2 regions of the Actinomadura sp. NPDC000600 genome follow, and region 2 is predicted to be linked to the other one. Evidence: riboswitches for the same ligand, from Rfam matches in the RefSeq annotation. Region 2 holds a riboswitch; the other holds the start of a gene.
What was found. Region 2 has a riboswitch for ZMP and ZTP ahead of ABWI07_RS39180 (bifunctional methylenetetrahydrofolate dehydrogenase/methenyltetrahydrofolate cyclohydrolase). Riboswitches for the same ligand answer to the same signal wherever they lie in the genome.
Positions count from the first base shown of each region.

Region 1 (4,204 bases), on a different contig from region 2:
GTACTACGGCGTCCTGGCGTTCTGCGCCGGCATGTTCTCCTTCGCGGGCGACCTGGTGATCGGCCGTCTCTTCGATCTGGGGCCGGCGGGCGCGGTCTGGGCCCTCGCCGGGGTCGGCGCCTGCGCGCTCGTGGCCGTGGCGGGCACGGCCCGGGTCGAATAATCTTCGGGGAACGGGACATAAGGGCGCGGTTCCCGCGCGGGAGTTCGGCGTCCGCCGGGCAGTTCGGAGGAACCTCATGGACGCGGTCGACCAGGCGATCCTGCGGCGCCTGCAGCGCGACGGGCGGCAGACCAACCGCGAACTGGCCGAGGCGGTGGGGATCGCGCCGTCCACGGCCCTGGAGCGGACGCGGGCGCTGCGCGCGCGGGGCGTCATCACCGGGTTCCACGCGGCGGCCGACCTGGAGCGGCTGGGGCGCGGGGTGCAGGCGCTGATCTCCATCAGGATCCGGCCCCAGTCGCGCGAGGCCATCGAGTCCGCCCGCGACAGCATGGCCTCGATGCCCGAGACGATCGGGGTCTTCGTGGTGACCGGGAACGAGGACCTGCTCGTCCACGTGGCCGTGCCGAGCACCGCCTACCTCCGCGACTTCGTCCTCGACCGGCTGGCGCGCCGCAAGGAGTACGTGGACGTCCGCACCATCGTCGTGTACGACTACGTCCAGCCGGTGGAGCAGTCCGAACTTCCGTCGGCGCACCGGCCGGAAGGGCGAACGGCCTACACCTGACAGGCAGCGTTCCCCCGTGTGGTCGAAGGATTGACGGGTCCACGCGCCTGGGTCGAATGAAACGACGGCTGTGCACGCCATCTCCCGCATGTTCGCCTAGCTTCGGCGGCATGGAGCGACGAAACCATTCATCCGGTGCGCTGCTGGTGCTCGCCGCCGGCGTGCTCTGGGGGACGGTCGGGCCGGCGCAGGTGCTGGCCGGGCCGTCCGCGAGCCCGGTCGCGGTCGGCGGCGCCCGGATCCTCTCGGGCGGGCTCGTGCTCGCCGTCCTCGTCCTCGCGGCGGACCGCCGGGCGTTCCGCGCGCTGACCCGGCCGGCCTGGGCGCCGATCGCGGCTGCCTCCGCCGCGACCGGCACCTTCCAGGCGTCGTTCTTCAGCGCGGTCGACCGGACGGGCGCCGCCGTCGCGACCGCCGTGGTCTTCGGGCTCGCGCCCGTCTCGACAGGTCTCTGCGAACGGCTCGTCCTGCGGGCCGGGCTCAGCCGCCGCTGGTGGGCCGGGACGGCCTGCGCGGTCGGCGGCGTGGCCCTGCTGATGGTGCCGGGGCAGGCCGTCCACGCCGACCCCGCCGGGATCGCGCTGAGCCTTGTCGGCGGGACGTGCTTCGGCGTCTACACGGTGTCGGCCAAGGTCCTGACGGGCCGCGGCGCGGGGACGTCCGGCATGGCGATGGCGGCCGCGGTGTCGGTGACGCTGCTCGCCGGGGGAGCGGCCCTGCTGCGCTGGACGCTGCCGGAGCTGCCGGCGCTCGCCGCGCCGCGCTCGGCCGCGCTGGTGGCCTGGCTCGGGATCGCCGCCACCGCCGCCGCGTACATGTTCTTCGTCACCGGCCTCGGGCGGGTGTCCGCCGCGACCGCCGGGACGCTCAGCCTCGCCGAGCCGCTCGTCGCCACCGGCCTCGCCGTCGCCGTCCTCGGCGAGCGGATGCCGCCGCCCGTCGCGGCCGGGTCGCTGCTGCTGATGGGCGGTCTGTTCCTGGTCTCGGTGCCCGAGCGCGCCCGGCGCGGACGCGGGGCGGCCCGGTATGATGGCGCCCACGCGACTGGCGCAGTCAAGGTGGAGACGACCACCGGGGAGCGAAAGTAGTCCGCACACCGCGCGCCTGGGTGTACGGGTCCCCTTCGCCGGGGCGCCCGAAGCCCTGGCGCGAACAGCGCGGAGGCTCACGATGCACGAACCGGCCGTACCCCGTCTGCAAGGCCAGGACCCCGAGATCGCGGAGCTGGTGGAGGCCGAGGCCCGGCGCCAGTACGAGAAGATCCGGCTGATCGCCTCGGAGAACTACGTGTCGGAGGCGGTGCTGGAGGCCGCTGGCACGGTCCTGACCAACAAGTACTCCGAGGGCTACGCGGGCAAGCGCTACTACGAGGGCCAGCAGAACGTCGACCCCATCGAGCTGCTCGCCATCGAGCGGGCGAAGGGCGTGTTCGGCGTCGAGCACGCCAACGTCCAGCCCTACTCGGGCTCGCCCGCCAACCTCGCGGTCTACATGGCGTTCCTGGAGCCGGGCGACGCGGTCATGGGCCTGTCGCTGCCGATGGGCGGCCACCTCACGCACGGCTGGTCGGTGTCGGCCACCGGCAAGTGGTTCCGGCCCGTCCGCTACGACGTGCGGGCCGACACCGGCCGGATCGACATGGACCAGGTGCGCGACCTCGCGCTCAAGGAGCGGCCGAAGCTGATCTGGTGCGGCGGCACCGCGATCCCGCGCACGATCGACTTCCCGGCGTTCGCCGAGATCGCCCGGGAGGCCGGCGCGGTGCTGGCCGCCGACATCGCGCACATCGCGGGCCTGGTCGCCGGCGGCGCGCACCCGTCCCCGGTCGGGCACGCGGACGTCATCACCACGACCACGCACAAGACGCTGCGCGGCCCCCGCGGCGCCATGATCATGTCGACGGCGGAGCACGCGAAGGCGGTCGACAAGGCCGTCTTCCCCGGCCTGCAGGGCGGGCCGCACAACCACACGACGGCCGCGATCGCCGTCGCGCTGAAGGAGGCGGCGCGGCCGGACTTCGCCGGGTACGCCCGGCAGGTCGTCGCCAACGCCAAGGTGCTGGCCGCCGCGCTGCTGGACCGCGGCTACGACCTGATCTCCGGCGGCACCGACAACCACCTCATCCTCATCGACCTCACGACCAAGGGCGTGGCGGGCAAGCCCGCCGCGCAGGCGCTCGACCGCGCCGGCATCGAGCTCAACTACAACGCCGTCCCCTTCGACCCGCGCAAGCCGTTCGACCCCTCCGGGCTGCGGCTCGGCACCGCGGCGATCACCACCCGGGGGCTCGGCGAGGAGCACATGCCGCAGGTCGCGGCGTGGATCGACGAGGTCGTCCAGGCCGCCGCCAAGGAGGACGAGACGGTCCTGGACCGGGTCGCCGGGCAGGTCCGCGAGCTGCTCGCCGCCTACCCGATGCCGGGCTGGCGGTCCGCGCCCTGACGCTCAGCGCGGGCGCAGCAGCGTGATCATGCGCCAGGCCTCGGGGTCGGCCAGGGGCACCGCGTCCTCGCCGGCCCCGAAGTCGCCGTACTGCGCCGCCACCTCCAGACCGCCCGCGAGGCGGATCGCGGCGTCCAGCTCGGTGGCCGTCCAGAACCGGTAGGGCACGACGTCGCGGACGACCCGCGACTCCGCGCCCTCCCCGGTGATGGTCATCGTGACGTGGTCGTCGGCGATCAGGGTGACCGGGTCCAGCCGGTCGGACGGCTCGCCCCAGCGCACGCTCGCCCGGACGCCGTCCCGCTCGACCGTCCACCCGGTGCTGACGCTCGGGTCGTCGCCCAGCCGGTCGCGGGGATGCGACATCTCGACGACGTAGAGGCCGCCGGGGGACAGGTGCGCGGCGGCGCGGCGCAGGTGCGCCACGAACGCGTCCAGCGTCATGAGGTGGGACGTGGAGTCCAGCATGGTCGCGATGAGGTCGAACCGGCGGCCCAGCGCGAACCGCGTCATGTCGCCCTCGACGACCTCCAGCGCGACGCCGGCCTTCTCGGCCTCGCGGGCGGCGTAGGCGCACATCCGCGGGTTGAGGTCGAGCGCCGTCGCCGCCAGGCCGCGGCGGGCGAACTCGCGGGCGTGCTCGGCGGGGCCGGCGGCCAGCTCCAGCGCCGTGCGGGGGGCGAGGCCCTGCTCGGCGCACCAGCCGAGGAGCACCTCCACCTCGGCCGGCACGTCGCGGAACGAGCACGCCAGCTCGTACGCCCAGGGGTCGTCATATACGCCGCTCACCCGCCCATCCTGCCAGCGCCCCCGGCTCGGCGGGACGGCCGTCCAGGCGCAGCCTGATCTCCACGACCGCGGTGTCCTCGGTGCGCCGGGTCCGCCCGCCGAGCGAGGTCAGCAGCCGCCGCATCCGGGCGTTCTCGCTCAGCGCGGTCGCGCGCACCTCCACCAGGCCGCGGTCCCGGGCCAGCGCGAGCAGCAGCACGGCGAGGCCGCGGCCGAGCCCGCGGCCCTGCCAGGCGTCCTCG
Region 1 covers NZ_JBEUPD010000046.1:46,166-50,369, forward strand. Annotated here, with positions in the region: gene ABWI07_RS38940 (MFS transporter) at 1-163, shown strand, start outside; gene ABWI07_RS38945 (Lrp/AsnC family transcriptional regulator) at 240-731, shown strand; partial or broken gene ABWI07_RS38950 (DMT family transporter) at 842-1,657, shown strand; ZMP/ZTP riboswitch at 1,762-1,848, shown strand; gene glyA (serine hydroxymethyltransferase) at 1,902-3,173, shown strand; gene ABWI07_RS38960 (class I SAM-dependent methyltransferase) at 3,177-3,962, opposite strand; gene ABWI07_RS38965 (GNAT family N-acetyltransferase) at 3,946-4,204, opposite strand, start outside.
Region 1: linked by a shared signal. The riboswitch ahead of glyA (serine hydroxymethyltransferase) and the one ahead of ABWI07_RS39180 (bifunctional methylenetetrahydrofolate dehydrogenase/methenyltetrahydrofolate cyclohydrolase) in region 2 are both predicted to bind ZMP and ZTP.

Region 2 (4,204 bases):
CCCGACGTGACGACGGTCGGGAGAGGGAGAGGAGTGGACATCCGCCTCGACGACCCGAGTGTGTCCCGATTGCACGCAGAGATCGTCCGACGTGGCCCGTACGTCTACGTGGTGGACATGGGCCTGTCCCGCAACGGGACGCGCGTCAACGGCCGGCCGATCGCACGCCGTGTACTGGAGGACGGTGACGTCGTGAGCTTCGGCACGGCGCGCTGCCGGTTGGGGGGCATCCCCCGTGAGGAGGTCGACCCGGACGTCGAACTGCGGCGCGCCGTCGCACCCGAGCTCACCCGCCGCGAGGTCGACGTGCTGACCTCGCTGTGCCGGCCCGCCCTGTCCGACGAGGCGTTCGTGGCTCCGGCCACCGCACGCGACATCGCCGGCGAGCTGGTCGTCACCGAGGCCGCGGTCAAGCAGCATCTGCTGCGCCTCTATCAGAAGTTCCGGATCCCCGAGGGCGCAAACCGGCGCACTCGGCTCGCCAACGAGGTCATCGCGATGGGCCTCGTCCGACCGCTGCCGCCGGTGCACGTCCCCCAGCAGGGACGTCCGCCGATGGACGGGCGCGTCCCCGGGGTGCGCGGCACCACCGAGACGCGCCGGCCGGGCACGACGGGCCACACCCACGCGCCGGGCCGTCCGGCGCACAGCACGGCCGCGGGACGGAGGGCCAGCTGATGTGAGACCTGCGGTCGCCCTCCCCGGCAGCGCAAACCAGAGGGCGATCGCTGAGCCCCCCATACGGCCGCGTATGTGACGGCGCGGCCAGGGCTGCGTGAGCGGGGGCCGCCACCCGGTGCTGGGTGGCGGCCCCCGCGGCGCGCCGTCTCGGGACGGCGGTCGGTCAGCGGGTCTGCTCGGCGGCCTCGACGACATTCGCGAGCAGCATCGCGCGGGTCATCGGGCCGACGCCGCCGGGGTTGGGCGCGACCCAGCCCGCGACGTCGCGGACGTCGGCGGCGACGTCGCCGGCGAGCTTGCCGTCCACCCGGGAGACGCCCACGTCGAGGACGGCGGCGCCGGGCTTGACCATGTCGGCGGTGATGAGGCCGGGAACGCCCGCGGCGGCGACGACGATGTCGGCCTTGCGGGTGTGCTCGGCGAGGTCGCGGGTCGCGGTGTGGCAGAGGGTGACGGTCGCGTTCTCGCTGCGGCGGGTCAGCAGCAGGCCGAGGGAGCGTCCGACGGTGATGCCGCGGCCGACGACCGTGACCTCGGCGCCCCTCAGCGGGACGTCGAAGCGGCGCAGCAGCTCGACGATGCCCTTCGGCGTGCACGGCAGCGGGCCCGGCTGCATCAGGACGAGCCGGCCGAGGTTCGTCGGGTGCAGGCCGTCGGCGTCCTTGGCGGGGTCGATGCGCTCCAGCACGCGCTGCTCGTCCAGGCCCTTCGGGAGCGGCAGCTGGACGATGTAGCCGGTGCAGGCGGGATCGGCGTTCAGCTCGGCGACGGCGCGCTCCACCTCGTCCTGGGACGCGGTGGCGGGCAGGTCGCGGCGGATGCTCTCGATGCCGACCTCGGCGCAGTCGCGGTGCTTCATGTTCACGTAGGAGTGGCTGCCGGGGTCGTCGCCGACCAGGACGGTGCCGAGCCCGACGGACACGCCGCGGTCGCGGAGCGCCTCGACGCGGACCTTGAGGTTCGAGCGGATCTCGGCGGCCGTGGCCTTGCCGTCCAGAATCTGTGCCGTCATGCGTTCCTCCGCGTGGATGTCGGCCGGGACCGGGCCCCGGGCGCAATGCCCGGCCGGAAGGGGTCCCGTCCACCCAGGCGCGCGGTGTCCGGACTGTCGTTCGCTCCCCGGTGGTGATCCACCTTGACCGCGCCAGTCGCGTAGGAACCCATGCTAACCGGCCGCCCGCGAACGGCCGCCCAGGGACTTCCCGGGGAGCGCCCGCGCGAGTGGCTTGCGGATAACGGCGCCAAGTGGCTCTGCCGGAGTCCGCCCCGGGCTCCTAGCGTGCTCGGCATGAGCGACGAACGGTTGAGCGGCGCATGGTTCGAGCGACCCGTCCTGACCGGACGGTACGTGCGGCTGGAGCCGCTGGCCGCCGAGCACTCCGACGGGCTGTTCGAGGCGTCCAAGGACCCGGGACTGTGGACCTGGATGAACGAGCGTCAGCCGGCGGGCGCCGCGGACATGCGCGCACTGGTCGACACGGCGCTGGCGGCCTGCGAGCGCGGGCTGCGCCTGCCCTGGGTCCAGATCGACGCGGTGACCGGCGAGGTCGCCGGGATGACCTCCTACTACGAGATCTCCCCGTCCCATCGCGGCCTGTGCATCGGCCACACCTGGCTCGGGGCGCGGTGGCACCGGACGGGCCTCAACACCGAGGCGAAACTGCTCCTGATGGGCCGCGCGTTCGGCGATCTGGGAGCGATCCGGGTCGGGTGGCACACGCACGTCCGCAACGAGCGGTCGCGTGCGGCGATCGAGCGGCTCGGGGCGTCGTTCGAGGGCGTCCACCGCAAGCACCGGATCCGCGCGGACGGCTCGATCCGCGACACCGCCGCCTACGCGATGACGGACGACGAGTGGCCCGCCGCCGAGCGGGCCCTGCGGGCGAGACTGCGCTGAGGGCGCGCGGCCCCGGCCGCCCCTCACATGCTCGGCCCTTCGAGCGGTCAGGGCTCGGAGCGCTCAGTCCTCGGAGCGCTGGCGCCGGCCGATGACGCGGTCGGTGCCGTGCCAGCCGAACTGGGCGGCGAGCACCGCGGCCAGGAACGCGGCGACGATCCCGATCACCTGCCGGGACTCCATCAGCAGCGAGTCGGCCTGGTAGACGACGCCGAGCATGAGGGACATCAGGAAATCCATCCCGCCTCCAACACGGAACGCCCGCGCCGGGGTCAAGGGAGGGTCAAGGGGGGCGCGGCAGCCCGAGGCTACCCGCCCGGCGCCGGTGCGCGGTCCCGCACCGAAAAATAGGTCACAAACGGACAACCTCGTTGAACCGCGACGGCACGGGCGCAGGGCTGACCCGCCGCTGAGGAGCCCCGGGCGCGGCGTCCCGCGTCCGCGCGGGACGAGAGGGCTTCGGACATGCCGGCGGGGGCGGTCCCCGGCCGTGGATCACGAGCCGGGGGCCGCCCCCGCGTCCGGCAGGACGGCGCGCCCGCAGGAGCGGCGCGCCTGGCGAGCCGTCAGTGGAAGAAGTGCCTGACGCCGGTGAAGTAGAGGGTGATGCCCGCCTTCTCCGCCGCGGCGATCACCTTGTCGTCGTTGACGGACCCGCCCGGCTCGACGATCGCGCGGACGCCCGCCTCGGCCAGCACCTCCAGGCCGTCCGGGAAGGGGAAGAACGCGTCGGACGCGCCCACGGACGACGCGGCGCGCTCCTGCCCGGCCCGCGCGACGGCGAGCTTGGCGGAGTCGACCCGGTTGACCTGGCCCATGCCGACGCCCACGGTGGCGCCGTCCGCGGCCAGCAGGATCGCGTTGGACTTCACCGAGCGGATGGCCCGCCAGGCGAAGACCAGGTCGCGCAGGGTCGCCTCGTCCGCGGCGGGGCCGGTCTTCAGCTCCCAGGCGGACGGGTCGTCGCCGTCGGCGTCCACGCGGTCGACGCCCTGCAGCAGCATGCCGCCGTCGATGCGCCGGTACTCGGTGTCGCCGACAGGGGCGTCCGGGCAGACCAGCAGGCGGATGTTCTTGAACCGGTCCTTGAGGACGGTCACGGCCTCGTCCTCGAAGGACGGGGCGACCAGTACCTCGGCGAAGCTCTCGGTGACCTGCCGGGCCATGTCCGCGGTGACCGGCCGGTTCGCCGCGATCACCCCGCCGTAGGCCGACACCGGGTCGCAGGCGTGCGCCTTGCGGTGCGCCTCGGCGATGTCCGCGCCGACCGCGATGCCGCACGGGTTGGCGTGCTTGATGATCGCGACGCACGGCTCGGTGAAGTCGTAGGCGGCGCGGCGCGCGGCGTCGGTGTCGACGTAGTTGTTGTAGGACATCTCCTTGCCGTAGAGCTGCTCGGCCCCCGCGAGGCCCGTCTCGCCCGGCGAGCGGTACAGGGCGGCCCGCTGGTGCGGGTTCTCGCCGTACCGCAGGGTGTTCGAACGCTCCCACGTGGCGCCGAGGAAGTCGGGCCACCGCGTCTCGGCGGCGGTCTCGTCGGGCGCGTAGGCGCTCGCGAACCAGGAGGCCACGGCCACGTCGTAGGACGCGGTGTGCGCGAACGCCCGCGCGGCGAGGCGGCGGCGC
Region 2 covers NZ_JBEUPD010000047.1:23,103-27,306, reverse strand. Annotated here, with positions in the region: gene ABWI07_RS39185 (FHA domain-containing protein) at 1-678, shown strand, start outside; gene ABWI07_RS39180 (bifunctional methylenetetrahydrofolate dehydrogenase/methenyltetrahydrofolate cyclohydrolase) at 845-1,693, opposite strand; ZMP/ZTP riboswitch at 1,758-1,843, opposite strand; gene ABWI07_RS39175 (GNAT family N-acetyltransferase) at 1,970-2,578, shown strand; gene ABWI07_RS39170 (hypothetical protein) at 2,642-2,818, opposite strand; gene purH (bifunctional phosphoribosylaminoimidazolecarboxamide formyltransferase/IMP cyclohydrolase) at 3,145-4,204, opposite strand, start outside.